3 regions of the Mesorhizobium sp. M2A.F.Ca.ET.042.01.1.1 genome follow, and region 2 is predicted to be linked to each of the others. Evidence: riboswitches for the same ligand, from Rfam matches in the RefSeq annotation. Region 2 holds a riboswitch; each other region holds the start of a gene.
What was found. Region 2 has a riboswitch for thiamine pyrophosphate ahead of thiB (thiamine ABC transporter substrate binding subunit). Riboswitches for the same ligand answer to the same signal wherever they lie in the genome.
Positions count from the first base shown of each region.

Region 1: another riboswitch for thiamine pyrophosphate. It lies ahead of EOA23_RS20085 (YkoF family thiamine/hydroxymethylpyrimidine-binding protein); the one in region 2 lies ahead of thiB (thiamine ABC transporter substrate binding subunit).
Region 3: another riboswitch for thiamine pyrophosphate. It lies ahead of thiC (phosphomethylpyrimidine synthase ThiC); the one in region 2 lies ahead of thiB (thiamine ABC transporter substrate binding subunit).

Region 1 covers NZ_RZRX01000132.1:6,391-12,408, forward strand. The annotation lists gene EOA23_RS20050 (DUF982 domain-containing protein) at 1-45, opposite strand, end outside; gene EOA23_RS20055 (DUF1236 domain-containing protein) at 316-615, shown strand; gene EOA23_RS20060 (hypothetical protein) at 749-958, shown strand; gene EOA23_RS20065 (DUF2934 domain-containing protein) at 1,067-1,318, shown strand; gene EOA23_RS20070 (hypothetical protein) at 1,489-1,698, opposite strand; gene EOA23_RS20075 (hypothetical protein) at 1,900-2,244, opposite strand; gene EOA23_RS20080 (GSU2403 family nucleotidyltransferase fold protein) at 2,338-3,426, opposite strand; TPP riboswitch at 3,622-3,734, shown strand; gene EOA23_RS20085 (YkoF family thiamine/hydroxymethylpyrimidine-binding protein) at 3,725-4,333, shown strand; gene EOA23_RS20090 (ABC transporter permease) at 4,584-5,354, shown strand; gene EOA23_RS20095 (ABC transporter ATP-binding protein) at 5,351-6,018, shown strand, end outside.
Region 2 covers NZ_RZRX01000213.1:2,764-8,781, forward strand. The annotation lists gene EOA23_RS25865 (M48 family metalloprotease) at 1-900, opposite strand, end outside; gene thiQ (thiamine ABC transporter ATP-binding protein) at 1,052-1,840, opposite strand; gene thiP (thiamine/thiamine pyrophosphate ABC transporter permease) at 1,837-3,453, opposite strand; gene thiB (thiamine ABC transporter substrate binding subunit) at 3,677-4,687, opposite strand; TPP riboswitch at 4,731-4,836, opposite strand; gene EOA23_RS25890 (thiamine diphosphokinase) at 4,967-5,611, shown strand; gene EOA23_RS25895 (ABC-F family ATP-binding cassette domain-containing protein) at 5,622-6,018, shown strand, end outside.
Region 3 covers NZ_RZRX01000045.1:24,590-30,607, reverse strand. The annotation lists gene thiC (phosphomethylpyrimidine synthase ThiC) at 1-800, opposite strand, end outside; TPP riboswitch at 904-1,020, opposite strand; gene EOA23_RS09610 (hypothetical protein) at 1,142-1,369, opposite strand; gene EOA23_RS37055 (hypothetical protein) at 2,032-2,493, opposite strand; partial or broken gene EOA23_RS36405 (SMC-Scp complex subunit ScpB) at 3,392-3,914, shown strand; gene EOA23_RS09595 (DUF433 domain-containing protein) at 4,448-5,098, shown strand; gene EOA23_RS09590 (DUF5615 family PIN-like protein) at 5,103-5,480, shown strand; gene EOA23_RS09585 (ATP-binding protein) at 5,502-6,018, opposite strand, start outside.

The DNA of each region.
Region 1 (6,018 bases), on a different contig from region 2:
GGGGGAGCGAAGTTGGATGTCGCTTCTGATGTAACCTTCTTGCATGACGGCGGCGCCCTTTGGATTTCAAAGTCTTGGGGAGTTTCAATGCCTTCCAATGCGGAGCCGATGCGAAGGTTCCGCCACATCAATTAGTCGTCGCTGACGGAACAACACCTCGCCGGGGACGTTTGCCCCGGGAGCTCAATTATTCGACCTGCCGATGTTTCCGCTTCCTGCGGAGGCAGGGCGGAGCTCGCCAATACGCGATCCGAAGGATCGTCGTGAACCGATACGCGATCCGAAGGTCGTCGTGAATCCAACAGGAGAGAAACGATGAAAACCACCCTCATTCCAGCTGTCGCCGGCCTGGCTCTGATGGCCGGCATCGGCGTCGCGGCCGCGGACGAGGTGATCGTCACCCCCGAGCAGCAGACCGTGGTCAAGGAATATGTCCACAAGCATCCGATCGCCTCGGTCAACGTGCTCGGCCTCGAGCTCGGCGTCGGCTCGACCGTGCCTGATACCGTCGAGCTGCAGGAGGTGCCGGACGTGCAGTATCGCTATGCCGTGGTCAACGACCACACGGTGTTGATCGATCCCGGCACGCGCCGCGTTGTTCAGGTGATCCAGTAACATCTGACACCCCTGAAGAGCCCGATCCTTGCCCGACGCTTCGGTGAAGGATCGGGCTCTTCTCGCATCGAGGCACATGGCCTAGAATAGTCAGCGGTTTGGGAGGCAACGAAGCGCGGAAGGAGTCGTTGCCATGCATCATCCACACGTCGAATCACCTGATATCGCCCGGCAGGTCGACAAGCTGCTGGCCGAGCACAGGACTGGCCTGCTGTCCATGCAAGAGGCAATTTCCCTGCTGCGGAAGCGTACGGGGACCGACCGCTCTGACGCGGATTTAGCCGGATTGATCACAAAGAAGGCAGCGCATCTCGGCATCGCGGTCGTCACCGACGGCCACTGAGCGAATTTGCCGCCTAAGTCGGTCGCATATGCGTGATACCGAAGACGCCGCGTCAAAATTCCGCTAGTGTTCGCGCCGGGGAACCCGTCCCAACCTTAGGAGGCGACAGTGACGGACGACAGGCACGAACGCATTCGCCAACGCGCGCACGAGATTTGGGAGCAGGCCGGCCGGCCCGAAGGTGCTCACGAAGAGCACTGGAACCAGGCGACCGCCGAGATCGACGCGGCAGGCAAGCCGAAGAAAGCGCCGAGGAAGGCGGCTGCCGCCAAGGTCGAGAAGCCAAAAGCCGCCAAGGCGGAAAAGCCCGCCAAGGCCCCCGCCAAGGCAAAGACGGCCAAGCCGAAAGCCAAGGCCTGAATCTCCGGCGGCCGCGCCGCCGCCGGCTCATCCCGACAACGATCTCCGACCGCGACCGGACGTGGGTAGTCCGCGCCCGGCGGTTCGCCATGGAGATGCCCAAACTTCCGTTGAAGACGCGCTGGCTCAACTGGTAGGAAGATCAAGCAGAGGGAAGGCGCCGCCGATCGCTAGCGCCTCCCTTGCTTTCCGGCGTATTGCGCGACCGCGCAGAGAAGGGCAAGCGCCGCGGTATCGCAGGCGGCCCGCGACGGCGACGGGCCCTTGGCGAAAAGCACCGCATCCGCGACCGGAACCGTCAGTCCGTGCTTTCTGGCAAATGAAGTGACTTCGTAGGGCTGGTCCTCGGGCAGTGCGCCGATGTCGATTTGCGGTTGCATCAAACGTGTTCCTCCCTGGTATGCGTCTATTCCCTCCTTCGCCCGGCAGGAATTAACGCCCGGCCACTCACCCGCGTCCACCAATTGGCGATTGTGTGAAACGATGCATTTGACGGGGCGGCGAGCCGAGGGTTGCAGCCGGCCGGTTGAAGGGTCCGCGGCGCGGGCGTCTTCGGTCCCCGCACGGGAAGAGGGAAGCCCTCACCAGGCATCGCTCGACCGGGCGAACCTTACCCCCGCGGCGATCATCGCGCTTTCGCACTCGCTGATCAGCCTGAGGTTTCGCAGATACCGCGCCATCGTCTCCGGCAGCCAGGCGGCGCAGGCCTCCGCATAGGCGCGGCCGTGCACAAGCGCGCCGGTCGACAGCCGCTCGTCCTTCTCGGCGATCACCTTCAGATATTGCCGGATGAAGCGGATGTCGTCGGCGATGTCTTGGCTCGCCATGCGCCAGGCGCCGGCGAGGCGCTCGCGCTCGGCGAGCGGCAGTGGCGACAGCAAAGGGCGGGAGAGATCGGCAAAAGCGGCATGGTTCGCGGTGTTCAAGCAGATTCCCTCAAAGGAGATATCGTACTTTATGTACTAAATCCGGTCAAGCGAGGTTCGTACAATTTGAACGATGTGCCGTCTTGAGGTAGATCAGGCGATCCGCGTCGGAAAGCCTTCGAGCTGCACGCCGACTTCGCCATGCGCTCGCCCCAAGATCGACTGGATCATCTCATGCCTGTCCGGCTTCAGCAGGCTCAAGCCTTTCCGCAACGCATCCCGCCAGGCATCGCCGCGCTCCCATGCTTCCGCGAAAGCCAGTGCAAGGTCATCCTGTCGGCGCGTCGTATCCAGCGCCTCGACCAGCAGGCCCACTTGATGGAGGTCCTTCTCCCGCTTCGCCGCCGCGCCTCGCTCGCGGCGCGTCGCCACGATCAGCTTGTGGACGGCGAAGCGTTCGGGCGAGGGGACAAGCACCGGCACGCCGGAGCGGTGCAGCAGCACCGTCCTCACCGGATCGCGGATCAGGAAATCGAGGAAGCGCAGCGGCTGCGCCGAGGCGCCGCCGAGCGAAGGCATCAAGCTGGCGCGATCGGCATGCTCGTCGCTGCCGCGGTTGGGGGTGAGGAACTCGATCCGGTAGCGCGAGGCGTTCTCGTACTGCGTGGTGCGGCCGGCATCAGTCCGGTGCGGGATTTCGCGAAACGTCGGGTCGACGGCCCTCAGCACGTCGATGACCGGCGGCATGCTGTCTTCCACTTCGGCCGAAACGGAATGGAACTGTGCGAAATCGGCATCGCCTGTCTGCAGCGCGGCACCCGGCAATCGCACCCCGAGATGCCCGGCATAGGTCTGGAAAGCGACGGTGCCCACCAGCACCGCGCGCAGCCGGAAGAGCCCCGCCTTCTCCAGCGCCTCGACGACATCGCCGGTGAAGGTCTCGGGTGCGGTCAGGCCGGCATCGCGGACAAGCGTGGAGACCAGCTTGCGGCGGCTCCTGAGATCGCCCTTGATCTCCCTGAAGGCCGCAACCCGACTGGCGATCTCGGGATCCTCGGCCGGACCGACGTAACGCCTCTTTTTCTCGGGGCGGGTTTCCTCGAAATACCAGTAGTCGCGGCCCTTCACCGGCACGCGCACGAAATTGCCCGCCGTCGAGAAATCCGTCTCGAAGGAAGCATCGAGGCTGCGCTGCACCAACTCGGCGTAGAGGGTGCGGTAGGCGAGGTCGATGGTCTTCATGGGCGCTGCTATTGTGCGTTATAAGATTCCTGCAATTTTCTTATAACTGCGCCACCAGTCGATTGCAAGTTCGTTATAAGAAATTCGTGAAAATCTTATAACCACCGGCATCTCCCCTAGGGGGAGATGAGACTCGTGGCCCAACTGGCGTCGCAAAAAACCGCTTTCCCAACCCGGCAAACAGTGCTTTAACGCGCTCATCCACAGGGGTGCTCCGTACGGTCGGGGCTGAGATGGTGGCGGCAAGCCTCCGGACCCTAAAGCTGATCTGGATAATACCAGCGGAGCGAGGCGGGCCATGTTTTCCGGCGCACAGATTTCCCTTTATCCCCTGGCCGACGATTTCGTCGGCGTCATCCTCGGCGCGTTGGGCGCGCTCGATCCTTACCGCGACAGGCTCAGCATCGAGACCGACGACATCTCGACGCTGCTGGTCGGGCCGCCCGAAGTGCTGTTCCCGGCGATGCGCGACCTCTTCGTGGCGGCGGCCAAAAGCGGCAAGCATTGCGTGCTGTCGGCCGCCCTCTCGCGCGGCTGCCCCGGCGAGCCGGACGATCCGATCTGCCGTTCCGACGAGATCGGCGGCCCGGCGGTCCCGCTCGACGAGCGCAAACGCGCGGCGCTCGGCGCCGTGCGGTCGACGCCCTCGACCGACCAGCCGGTGGCGGCGCAATTCTCGCTCTATGTGATGGGCACGGGCGATCACATGGACGAGATCTATGGCTGCATCGACTTCCTGAAACAGTCCGGCGTGTTCGACCGTTCAAAGAACTTCTGCACCAGGCTGCGCGGCGATGCCGGCGCGGTGTTCGCCACGCTCAACGAAGCCTTCTGCCGCTTCGGACCCGGCGCGGGGCACGTGACCCTCGACATCACGATTTCGGCCAACAGCCCGACGGCGGTTTGAGCTCCTCGCGGCTCGAGCGTCGTTCGTCGAGGAGAGTGTCGTGGCTATTGGCGAAAGCATCGGTGCCGGCGAATCTCCCCCCTCGAGGGGGAGATGCCCGGCAGGGCAGAAGGGGTCCCAGCGCGTAGAGCGCCTACGTCCTCTGCGAAGCAAGATGAGGTTGGCGCTCTACGTGAGACGACCCCCTCTGGCCTGCCGGCCATCTCCCCCGCAAGGGGGGAGATCAGCCCTCACGTCCGCCTTCGCCAAAATCGCTCCCGCCGCCCTCGCATTCGCCCTGCTCCTCCTCGCCTGGGAGCTCTATGCCCGTCTCGGCGGCATCGCGCCCACCGTGCTTCCGGCGCCCTCGCGCGTGCTGGCGCAGGCCTGGGATAACCGCGCGGCGCTTGCCGAAAACACGCTTCCCACCATCCGCGCCACGCTTGCCGGCTTCGCCTGCTCGCTCGTCGCCGCCTTCACGCTTTCGGCGCTGGTCGATTTCTTGGCCCCCCTGCGCCGCGCGCTGTTTCCGCTGCTGATCGCCAGCCAGACCTTGCCGCTGGTGGCGATCGCGCCGCTGGTGGTCTTGTGGTTCGGCTTCGGCCTCTTGCCGAAGATCCTACTGGTCGCGCTGGTCACCTTCTTCCCGATGATGGTGGCGCTGGTCGAAGGCTATGCCGCGACAAGCGCCGAAATCAGCCAGATGCTTGCCGCCATGGGGGCAAGGCGCTGGCGCATATTCTGGCTGGCGCGGCTGCCGTCGGCGCTGCCCTATTTCTTCGCCGGATTGCGCATCTCCATCACCTATGCGGTGGTCGGCGCGATCTTCGCCGAATATGCGGGCGCCGCGAAGGGGCTGGGCATCTACATGCTCAGCGCCAAGAACAACTTTCGGCCCGACCTCGTGCTTGCCGCCGTTGCCGTTAGCTCGGTGCTGACGCTGGCGCTGTTTGGTCTGGCCGTGCTCGTCCAGCGTTTCGCCATGCCCTGGGAGAGGGCCGGGCGCGTCCGCAAGGCCGAACCCTCCGGGCACCGGCCATGACGCGGCTCGAGCTTCGCGACGTGCGAAAAAGCTTCGGCGCGCTCGAGGTTCTGGCCGGCGTTTCGCTCGATGTCGGCGCGGGCGAGTTCGTGTCGATCCTCGGCCCCTCCGGCGCCGGCAAGTCGACGCTGTTCCAGCTCCTCACAGGCGCGATCCGGGGCGAGGGCGAGATGCGCTTCGACGGCGCGCCGCTCCATGGCGCCCGCTTCGCCTTCATGCCGCAACGCGACGCGCTGATGCCGTGGCGGCGCGTCATCGACAACGCCACGCTGGGGCTCGAAGTGCAGGGCATGAAGCGCCGGGCCGCGCGCGAGCGCGTGGCGCCCTTGTTCGCCGAATTCGGCCTTGCCGGCTTCGAGCGCGCCTGGCCGGCCGAGCTGTCGGGCGGCATGCGCCAGCGCGCGGCGCTGCTGCGCACCGTGGTGCAGCAGCGCGACATGCTTTTGCTCGACGAGCCGTTCGGCGCGCTCGATGCGCTGACCCGGGCGGCCATGCAGCGCTGGCTCGAAGGCATGTGGCGAAGCCACCGCTGGACGGCGTTGCTGATCACCCATGACGTGCGCGAGGCGGTGCTTCTGTCCGACCGCATCTATGTGCTTTCGGCGCGGCCCGCGCGCGTGGTGCGTGAGGTGTCGGTGCCGCTGCCGCGTCCGCGCACCGAAAG
Region 2 (6,018 bases):
GTGCATGAAGGTCTGGCCGCGCACATAGCCCTCTTCCGGCGTGTCGCCGTAAAGCAGGCCGTCTATGCCGGCCAGAAATGCGTCGCGGTCGCGCGTGCCGACGCCGGGCGGGCCGAAATTGCGCGCAAGGCGCTGCGCCAGCTCGATGCGTTGCGGCGTGTTGGGGTGCGTCGCCAGGAAGTCGAGGCTGGCGTCGGTGGCGCCGCTAACCGAGCGGAAATCGGTATAGGCCGACATCGACTGCAGGAAGCGGCCAGCCGCGTAAGGATCGTAGCCCGCCTCGCCGATCGACTTGATGCCGATGGCGTCGGCCTGCAGTTCCTGGTTGCGCGAGAACTGCGCGAGCCTCAGCTTGCCGCGGATCAGCGCCGCCTTGGCGGTCGGGCTGTCGCCGAGCACATCGGAAACGACCTTGGTCGCCAACCCTTCCTCGGCCTCGAGCTGCTGCCGCTGCAGCCCGTGATTCGCCGTGACGTGGCCCATCTCATGGGCGATGACGGCGGCAAGCTCGGAAGAATCATTGGCCAGCGCTAAAAGGCCGCGCGTCACATAGAGATAGCCGCCCGGCAGCGCGAAGGCGTTGACGTTGGGCGAGTTGAGGATGGTGATGCGATAGGTCTGGGTCGGGTTGGCCGACACCACGGTCAGATTGCCGACGACCTTGGCCACCATGCGTTCCAGCTTCGGATCGGAATATTCGCCGCCATAGGTGGCGAGAATGCGCGGATGCTGCGCTTTCGCCATTTCGGCGAGTTTGGCGTTGGCGACGACATTGTCGACGGTGATCGGCTTGTCAGAGGGCTGGAAGCCGCTCTCCTGCACGTCCGGCGGCGTGAACATCTGACAACTCGCCAGCACGGCAACGCTTGCCAGCGCGAAAAATCGTGCAAGCGGCCTCATCCACACTTTCTCAGCGCCGGTCGACAGATCGGCTTCCTTTCGCAATCTTTCGGCAAATCACGGCCCGCCGGACCGCATGACTGGACCTAGCCACACTCCCCCGGACAAGGCAAGCAAACGCCGGATCACCCGTTACTGGTTTGGCCGCAAATTATGTCCGCTTCCGGGCAATGTGTTGTGATCCGGCAACGCTGCCGCCTCGATCGCCGATATAGCGCCGGAACGCATCCGGTCCAGACCGATCGAAGAAATCGTCAGCCGGCCCGGTGGCCGCGATCCTGCCCTCATCGAGAAATGCCACGTCCTGGCCGATGCGGCGCGCATCTTCCGGCTGATGGGTGACGAACAGCACCGTCATCTTGCGCTCGGCATGGATGCCGGCGAGAAGGTCGAGCATGTCCTCGCGCAGCGCCGGGCCGAGCGACGCGAAAGGTTCGTCGAGCAGCAATACGGGCCGGTCACGCAGCAGCACCCGCGCCAGCGCGACGCGCTGCCGCTCGCCGCCTGAGAGCTCGCGCGGCAGCCGCTTTTCCTTGCCGGCCAGGCCAACCCGCGCCAGCGCCTCGGCGACGGCGGCGCGATCGCCATCGCCGAGCTTCAGCGACGGCGAGCGGCCGAGCCCGACATTGGCCTCGACCGTAAGATGCGCGAACAGATTGTTTTCCTGGAACACCATCGACACCGGTCGCGCCGAGGGCGGCGTGGCGCCGATCTTGATGCCGCCGATCAGCACCTTGCCGCTATCGGGTATTTCGAAGCCGGCTATCAGATTGAGCAGCGTCGATTTGCCGGAGCCGCTCGGCCCCATGATGGCGGTGATCCTGCCCGCCGCGAACTCGGCATTGAAGCGGAAGGACGATTCGCCATAGCTGAACGACACGTCTTCGAGTGTGACGGTCAGCGCCTTCCCTGCCGCGATGCTGTTGTCCGTCGATGTCATGCCCTTGCTTCCCGACCCAGCCAATCGGCGACGACGACCAGCATCAGGCAAACCAGGCCGAGCAGCAAGGCGAGCCCCGCCGCGTCGGCGGTCCGGTAGCTGCCCATGCGCGCGAGCAGAAGATAGGGCAAGGTCTGCACGGAATCGCTGCCGAACAGCGCGATCACGCCGAGATCGCCGAGCGACAGCGCCATGGCAAAGGCGAAGCCGGTGGCCAAGGGCCGCCTGAGCGACGGCCAGTCGATCAGGCTGAGCCGGGTCCAGCCGGATATGCCGAGCGCCAGGCAAACCCGCTCATGGCGTTCGCTCGCCGCGTCATAGGCTGGGCGAATGGCACGGATGGCGAAGGGCATCGCCATCACCGCGTTGACGGCGACGACCATCACCGGCGCGACGGCAAAGACATCGGTGATGTTGCGCAGCGCCAGGAACCAGCCGGCACCAAGCACGATCGGCGGCACGACGAGCACGAAGCCGGCGCCGGTGTCGGCGGCATGCTCGAGCAGCGACATGGCGCTGCCGGCACGGCGACGCAAAGCCAATGCGCGCCGTGCCGCGATCAATGACAGCGACAGCGACACGCTGAGCAGCGCCGCGATCAAGGCAAGGCCGGCGCTGGTGAGCGTCGCGCGGCGCACCGCTTCCTCGCCCGCCAATCGGCCGAGATCGGCCTGAAGGCCCGAAACCACCGTCGCCGCCATCGGTCCGGCGACGAACAGCAGGGCGAGCGCGATGAGGCCGGCATTTAGAGCGCTCTCCATCCGGCCCGCCGAAAGATAGCGGCGCGGCGCCACCGGCAGATTGGCGTCGCCGACCGTGTTGGCGCCAAGCCGCGTGAGCGCTGCGACCACGACGAAGGTGAGCGCGATCTGCAGCAGCGTCAGCACCACCGCGCGGGCCGGATCGAAATCGAAGCGCAGAGCCTGGTAGATGGCGACCTCGAGCGTTGTCGCCGCTGGACCGCCGCCCAGCGTCAGCACGATGGTGAAGGACGTGATGCAGAGCATGAAGACCAGCCCGGCGACGCCCGGCATGGCCGCGCGCAGCACTGGCCATTCGAGCAGCCGGAAGGCCGGCCGGGCGCTCATGCCGAGCTGGCTCGCCAGCCGCCACTGGTCGGCGGGAATGGTGCCCAGCGCCTCGAGGAACAAGCGCGTCGCCAGAGGCAGGGTGAAGAAGACATGCGCGACCAGGATGCCGGAAAGGCCATAGATGCCGGGCCACTCTCCGCCGCCGAGCCCGGCGAAGACGCCGGCAAAGTACCCGGCGCGGCCGTAGAGCGCCAATATGCCTAGCGCGGCGACGATCGCGGGCAACGCCAGCGGGACGGTGAACAGCTGCAGAATCAGGCGGCGACCTGGGAAGTGCGGATGCCTTGAAAGCGCGCGCGCCACCAGGAGCGCCGGCGCGACCGAGAGCAGCGTCGAGAGGGCCGCCTGCCACAGCGTGAAGCGGGCGACGCGCAGGAGGTAGCCGTCGAAGGCGGCGGCAGCGCCGGAGAAGTCGTGCGCGCCTTCGAGGATGAGGCCAGCGAAGGCGCCGCCGATGAGCGCGGCGATGGCCGCCAGAGCGATGACGCCGGCGGAGACGCGGGAGTCACGCGCGGGGTGCACCCGGCACCATGCAGGCTTCAGCTAGGCAACGCCGCGTGCCTTCGCGCCCCCCCCTGTCCTGCCGGACATCTCCCCCTCTAGGGGGGAGATTGGCAGTGTCGACGCCCCGCTCGATCCTGCAACGTCGGAGATTGGCGAAAGCCGGCGTGACAGCCGATCTCCCCCCTTGAGGGGGAGATGTCCGGCAGGACAGAGAGGGGGGCCTTGGCGCAAGCATCGCAGCCTACTTGCTCATCACCGCCAGCCACTCATCCACCCAGGCCTTGCGGTTGGCCGCGACCTCCGCCGGGCTGAACAGCAGGGTCTTGGTCGGCTTGACCAGTTTGTCGAAGGCCGGGTTGAGCGGCTTGTCGGTCTTGCCGGCCGGGAACATCCAGTTGGTTTCCGGGATGACGTCCTGGAATTTCGGTCCGGTCATGAAGGCGATGAATTTTTGCGCCAGCGGGTTCTTGGCACCCGTCGTGGTGATGCCGGCGACCTCGATTTGCAGGTACTCGCCTTCCTCGAAGGACGCCGCCTGGTAACGTTCGGTGTTCTCGGCCACCATATGGTAGGCCGGCGAGGTGGTGTAGGAGAGCACCATCGGCGCCTCACCCTTGGTGAACAGGCCATAAGCCTCGCTCCAGCCCGGCGTCACGGTCAGCACTTTCGGCTTGAGCTTGGCCCAGGCCTCCGGCGCCTTGTCGCCATAGACGGACTTCACCCACAAGAGCAGCCCGAGGCCGGGCGTCGAGGTGCGCGGATCCTGGATGACGATCTTGTCGGTGCCGCTGCCTTCCACCAGGTCCTTGAGGCTCTTCGGCGGGACTTTTAGCTTCTGCGTGTCATAGACGACGGCGAAGTAGCCGTAGTCGAACGGCACGAAAGTGTCGTCGCTCCAGCCGCCCGGCACGTTGATGCCCGAGACGTCGCCATGCGGCGCGAACAGGCCGCTCGCCTTGGCGTCCGCGGTCAGGTTGGTGTCGAGGCCGAGCACGATGTCGGCCTTGGTGCCGGCGCCTTCCAGTTTGACGCGGTTGAGCAGGGCGACGCCGTCGGCCACCGAGACGAATTCGAGGTCGCAGCCGCACTCGGCTTCGAATTCCTTCTTCACCGCCGGGCCAGGCCCCCAATCGGCGGTGAAGCTTTCATAGGTGTAGACGGTGAGCTTGTCCTTCGCGGCGGCGGGCACAACGCCAGCCAGAAGCGATAAAAGACCGGTTGCGAGAATAAGCTTGGACAGTATCGCGCGCATCGGCGCCTCCTTCGTTCGAGTGACAAGGAATTGAGGCGCCGGATGGTCCGAAACGTCTAATCCCTCCGCCGGTACAAACCGGATCAGGTTCAGCGGGTTGGCTTGCTTGCCTCTCAGCCGGATAATGTCCGGCACCCCGTTAGAGCGCCTCGACAGATAGGCCCGGCCGAAGCGGCGCGCAAGCGGAAGTTTGCCGAGCAGCTAATGTTCCGGGGCAGGAACCGAAGCGCGACGCATCCGGCTTCCGTTTCACTTGGAGGGCTGGTAAGGGCGACGGCCATGGGCACATTCACCATCCTGCTGGGCGGCGAGCTTATCCGCACGCCCCGGCTCGAACGCCAGATCGCTGGTTCGCGCGTCATCGCCGCCGATGCCGGCATTGGCCATGCGCGCACGCTTGGTCTCATGCCGGAACTCTGGGTCGGCGATTTCGACTCGGTGCCGGCCAACCTGCCCGAAGATCTGGCCTCCGTCCCACGAAAAATCTTCCCGGCCGAGAAGGACATGACCGATGGCGAGCTCGCCATAGCGGAAGCGCTCCAGCGCGGCGCCACCAGCCTCGTGCTTGCTGGCGCCTTCGGCGGCAAACGCGCCGACCATGCCTCCCTGCATCTGGCGCTCGCCGTGCGGCTGGCAGAAGCGGGCACGACCGTGTTGCTGACGAGCGGCGCGCAGGAAGGCGTTCCCATCCTGCCTGGCAAAGCCAGTTTCGACTATGCGGACAGCACCCTGTTTTCGGTGCTCGGCTTCTCCGACCTGTTCGGCCTGACGGTTACCGGCGCCAAATGGCCGCTCGACCGCGTCGAGGTGACGTTCGGCTCCTCGCTCACTATATCAAACGAGGTCAAAGGGCAGCTTGGCATCGCATTGGAGCGCGGCCGGGCGCTGCTTCTGGCCCACCCCTATCCTCTTCCCGAAAGCTGACATTCCAGACATGGCGCCGCCACTTCTCAACCTCGACGGCATTAGACTGACCTTCGGCGGCACCCCGCTGCTCGACGGCGCGGCGCTCAGCGCATCCGCCGGCGAGAAGATTGCGCTGGTCGGTCGCAACGGCTCGGGTAAGTCGACCCTGCTCAAGATCGCCGCCGGCATGATCGAGCCGCAGGACGGCGAAGTGTTCCGCCAACCCTCGGCGACCGTTCGTTATCTGCCGCAGATGCCGGATATGGACGGCTTCGCTACCGTGCGCGCCTATGTCGAAGCCGGCCTCGGCCCGGCCGACGATCCGCATCGCGCCACCTATCTGATGGAGCATCTCGGCCTCACCGGAGAGGAGAAGCCGGGCGACCTCTCCGGCGGCGAGGCGCGGCGCGCCGCGCTTGCGCGCG
Region 3 (6,018 bases), on a different contig from region 2:
ACCGTGCCGATCGGCACCGGTGCATTGCGCACGATCCAGTCGCGGATGTTGTGGATGTTGCGGCCGGTCGACAGGTCCATCACCGTATCGGCGCCCCAGCGGATCGCCCACACCATCTTTTCGACCTCTTCGGCCATCGACGATGTGACAGCCGAGTTACCGATGTTGGCGTTGATCTTCACCAGGAAATTTCGCCCGATGATCATCGGTTCGCTCTCGGGATGATTGATGTTGGCGGGAATGATTGCGCGTCCGCGCGCCACCTCGTCGCGCACGAATTCGGGTGTGACGAAATCTGGGATCGCCGCGCCGAAGGCTTCGCCGTCGCGTTGCAGCTTGCCGCGCATCACCTCGCGGCCGAGATTCTCGCGGATGGCTACGAACTCCATTTCTGGCGTGATGATGCCGGCGCGCGCATAGGCAAGTTGGGTCACCGCCTTGCCCTGCTTGGCCTTGAGCGGCCGATTGCGTATCGGAAATTCCGGTGTCAGGCGCTCGCCGGTGGCGAATCCATTGTCTTCCGGCCGGACGTGGCGGCCGTCATAGGCTTCGACATCGCAACGCGCCGTGACCCATTCGTGGCGAAGCCGGGCAAGGCCTTTTTCGATGCTGGTTTGGACTGATGGATCGGTGTAGGGGCCGGACGGATCGTAGACGGTGACGGGCGGTTCGCCGGCCGTCGGATGGACGGAAATCTCGCGCATCGGCACCCTGATCTGCGGGTAGAGGACGCCGGGCTTGTGGATTTTCCGCGAGGCGGGCAGTGGTCCCGTCGACACGGCGGGGGTGAGGGCATTCATCGTGAGGCTCCTTTGCTCATGCATTGGAGACCCAGTTCTGTGCCGGAAGGATGAAAAGACGCTTCTGTAGACCTGCTGCAGCAGGACCTCGGGCGTAAACTCCCGCAAAGCGCTTGCACCGTCCCTACGCCAGTATGAACTGGATCAGGTTCAACGGGTCACTGCGCCGCGAAAGCCAGCAGTATCTCAGCCCCTTACCGGGACTCCCCTGGTGAATGCCTCAAGTTGAATGGGCCGGTGCTGCTTTGTCAAGCGCCTTCGGGCGCCTTCGGGCGCCTTCGGCCGGTGGCGACGTCCGGCGGCCGGCCGAGCGGAGAGCTCGCGCATGCATCGGGGACAAGTCACGCCCCGTAGACCAGGGCTGGAATGGCCAAAGTCTCATTCGCTTCGTGAAGGATGGAAAAACTGTATCGGCCATGTGCGTCGAGATCGACCGAGTAGCTCAGGCGGTCACGGATGTGGTTATCCTGGTCGAAGGCGACGATTTGCGGCTTCAGCGAGGTGATTTGCACCACGTCCAGGTAGATGGAGTTGCAGATATGATCTGGTCGTCGGGCTGGCAGGTGCAAGCGGCCGCTCTATTCAGGATGCGGCATCGGCGGCGTTCCCGATACCAATGATATCTTGCGGGCAACTTATGCAATCACCGGCTTCGTAAAACCCGACGGCGGCGGCCGTGTCCTGGCGCTGAGGATGTGCCGCTGTTCCAGCAGAGAAATCGCGTGGGCGCGGAGTTTTCGCTCTGCGAGGAAGAGTTGACGCAATCGTTTAGCTTGCTTGCAGTTCGTAGAGACCCGCCTTTGAAAGCAACTAAGCTATTGCATTGATATGTTGGTGCGCGATCGATCGCTACATAGCCGGCCGCCATTATCCGAGTATTGATCCGCCGGTGTTCGTGTTGCCGTATATGGCAATCCCTGCGAGATCGTCGCGGCCGGATCGGCCGCACCCTCTAGTCATAAAAGGGGAAGCGACCGAGAATTCCGCTGCCGAAAACTTCTCTGGCTTGGCTATGCATGCGGTAGATGAGATCGCCGCCTACCGCGACCTGGTCGAGGAAGGCATCGACGCCCAGTTCGGACAGCCTGGTTATCGCAATGCGTTAGCGGCTCAGACTTGCGGTCTCGAGAGCGGCCTTTGGGGGTCACCTCTTTTTTGTTTCAGAGGTTGGAAGACGGCTGCTCGTTACCCAATAGAAATGGCGACTACGGAACGCGATCGATCGCGGCCATCAGGAAACACCTGTCTTCGGCTCAACCTCGACATGGCGTCCGATCGACCGCAGATATACAGCTATCTCGTCCATGAGATGATCGCGTTCGCCGTAGATCTCAGCAATCCTGCGCAGCTGTGGCTCGACGGACCTCCGTTGCGCCGGCGTCAAATCAGCATCGCCAAAGACATATCCCAAGTTGCCAATCGCGCAAATGTTGCAGCCGGCCTCCACAACTGCTTGCACGAATGCCGGAATGTCTTTTTCTTGCATAGTCTTCATGTCGAACCTCTCGTGAATGGCGTGCTTGCGCGCCCATGCTGCCTTTTCAGCGTGTCCTCTGGGCGGCGCAAGCCTTGAGCGTAATTGTGCCGGGCAACCTCGACTATCCCGTCTGCCACGCTCTTTAGAGTCGGTGGGGTCTGGTGATTGCAGGCTGGGCCACTCAAAAGCCTGCAAGAAGAAAGTCATGGCGACCATTGCTCAAGATCGCGAGGGTGCGTGCAAGACCTTCCGTTGGCAGTCATGCACGCTCACCCAGCAACTGGGTATTGAGCAACTGGGTCTCACGTCGCGGGTCTCGTGTGCTTCACAGCCGAAAATAAGGTACCACCGTGGCTATTCTCAAGTGCAGGCTACCTCTTCAGGACACGGCGGAGTGCCTTCCGACGCACCCCTGGTGCAACGTGCGACCTAACGAGACACATCTCGTTCGCGTTCCCTCGACCTTTCTTCGTATTGCTGCTTGCCCTGCGATTTCAGGCCCTCTGCTAGCTTCTCGGCCGCTCTTTGGCCTGCAATGTCACTATTCAAGATCATATCCGACATCCCTGGATGGTCATAACCGTAATGCGCATGCAGTTTCCCTCACGAGCAGCGCCTATCCGTCGATTAGTTCGTCTTCCGGAACCCGAAGCCCTTTTTATCCGGCGTACCTATCCACCATTCAACCGGTATACCTTTCCCAACTTTGGCGGACCATTTACCTCAGGCATGATCATCTCGCGTGACATTTTTTTTTGGCGCCATCATCGCACGTGGCATTTTCTAAAAACCAAGACGTGTCAATTTGTAAAATCAAGGATGCGGCCGCGCCCGTTGCGAGGATTTGCAGGTAGCTCTTCAGCCCCAACACGATGTGTGAGGCGGCGGTGGAAAAGGCAACCGACGGCGTCGACGCGTCCTTTGATGATCGCAAGCGATATGCTTCGTCGCGAGCCCAGATTGCGGTCTCGGGCACAAGGCGAGATCACAGTTCTGCGATCTGTGGTAACGCGAGCCCGCAAAGCGCCGCTGCGGCCACCGCTTTTGGAATCTGGACGAGATTCGTCGTCGTCTGAGATCAGTTGATCGAGCAGTTCGCGCGCGCGGGACGCGCTTGCGGTGCAGTCTCTCCCGCGAGCTCGCCCGTGACCTTCTCATCGACGACATCCGAGAGCTGCGCGGACGGCCCTATGACCTCGTCGCTGTCGCCGGCGGCTGGAAGCACCTGACACGGCCGGCCTATGCCGATGCCATCCGCGCCTGCGGAAGCAGCGGGCGTGCCGTGGACCTGACGTGGTCGGACGTGCTGATGCTGATGTGCATCGGCACTTCCAGCCGATTACCCGCGCCGAATTGTCGTCGGTTTTCGGGAAGTAATCAGTCGCGACCTGATCGGCCATCTGCGGCACCGGCCTGATCGCGTCGAACCCGCGCAGTCCGACGCCCGGCGCTCCCTACACCTATGTGACGACAAAAGCGTCCTGCTCGAGTTCGGCCTCGACACGCTTCGCGATCTCCCGGACTGCGAGGCGCTCGAGGATGCCGGGCTGCTGAGCAGAGATGAGCTGCTTGCTGGTGAAATTATGCCAGAGTTGGCTAGTGGCCATGAGGATGCGGGTTTGGATACGGAGGAATAGCTTGGCGCTGCAGACGCTGTGGCCACCGGGCTTGCGAGTGCTTCCAGCTTTCCATAGCGAATCTAGCGCGCCCAAGGGCGTCCGAAATTTGTAGGCAAATTTCGGACATGGACACGGTCAGCGACGTCAAGCAGGCAGCGGTATGCGGCCTCTGCACCGCTGTCGCCCAAAAATTCGTGGCCATGGGCAAGCCCCACTTGAGACCCCCAGAGAGAACGCTCGTGAGCGATGGAAACGGTTTTGGTCCAAAGCTTGATACAGATGGCCTGCAGATGGGTGTAGGGTTTCAAAGCGCTCGAAGACGCGCCTTCGCAGAGTTAAAAGTCCGCGACGAACTCGTGTGTCGTTTGTCGCCAACTGCAAATTCGATAGTTAGCGCAATTATACTGCGCCGAGTCTGCCATCTCGAGCCCCAAGGGTTTGTGAGGCCTCTCGGCTCACCACCGCCTTTGCTAACCGCCGTGATTCCAAAGACGCGTGCCTTTACGGAGGGGGTCAAACGGCCTATATTATTCTTTATAAGGAGAAGAATAATGGGCACACTTGCTCGCATCTACACCCCCGCAGAGGCAGCCGCCGTCAGCGGGATAGGAATCAAGGCCGTGCACAATGCGATCGACAAACGCATTGTCGATACTGTGCCAAGCACTGCTCGGCGCATCGGTGGGGTCGTCCGACGGGCATTGACCGGCGAGGATTTGCTGCGGCTCAAGCTTTGGTATGGCGTGGGTGCGACATTGCCCGCTGATCGTCGCTACCGCCTGTTCGAGGAAATCAAAGCTGCCCCAAGGGCCAAGACCGTAAGGGCCGACGACCTGCTGATCGTCGACGTCGCCGAGGCACGTAAACAGCTCAAAGCGCGCATCGTGGATCTTGATGAAGCGGAGGCCGCCATCGGCCGCGTTAAAGGGGTGATGGGCGGAGAGCCTGTCTTCAAAGGAACCCGCATCCCTGTTCGTATGATCACGACGATGCTAGCGCAGGGCGCAGATGAAGCGGAGGTTCTGGAGGGATATCCGAAGCTAACGCCGCGCGTGATTGAGCTCGCCAGAATGTGGGTCGCCGCGCACCCGGTTCGTGGGCGGCCTAAGAAGCTGGTCGAGCAGGGCGTGAAAATAAAGTCGTCGAAGCGCGTGGTTTTGAAGGGCGACCCAGGTCCGTCGGCCAGGTCGAGACGCGTGTGACCTCGTGAGGTTTCTGATCGATGAGTGCCTGCACACGTCTCTGGTTGCGGTAGCCCAAGAACGCGGACATGAAGCAAACCACGTCAACTGGCTTGGGCTAAGCGGCGAAACCGACTGGGACCTCATGCCGCTCATTATCGATGAGGATTTCACCTTCGTCACCAACAATGCTAAGGACTTCAGGAAGCTCTATGCCAAAGAACCGGTTCACGCCGGCCTGATTATCGTCGTCCCTCAGGTCGGGCCTGAAAAACAGAGAGAGCTCTTCGATGCTCTCCTCGAGGATCTTGGCCCAGAGGAATTCCTGATTAATGAAGTTATCGAAATCGAGATCGAAAACGGCATTGCAATCGTAACACGATACGATCTGCCGTCGCCCTAGCTGAGGCTGCGCGATCTCCGCTTATGACCGACCCGGTTGCCAGTCGCTCATCTGCAAAATGTTACCGCCGAGTTTTGCAAACGCGCGTTGGCGGCAGGAGAAAACGAGAATCTGCTGATCGTGTGATTGACGATGCAAAGCGTCGAACATGCGCTCGATGCGGTCGTCATCGGAATAAACCAAAGCGTCATCCAGGATAACCGGTGTGGGTCGGCCGTCGCGGGCAAGCAAACGGGCGAAGGCCAGACGTGTCAGAACCGAAAGCTGTTCTCGCATGCCGCCACTCAACCTATCGACATCCTCATCCTGACCATTGCGGCGAACGGTCTGTGGCAACAGTGTGTTCTCGTCGAACACTATGGAGATGTCATCGAATAGCAATCCAAGCAGCGGTCGCAGCTCGGACATGACCGGCTTCAGATAAAGATCGCGTGCCGTCGAGCGCGCAGCGACCAGCGTCGTGCGCAGCCGGTCGAGGACGGCTTTTTCGAATTCGAAGCGTCTCGCTCGCTCTCCAGCGATTTCCAATTTTTCTGTG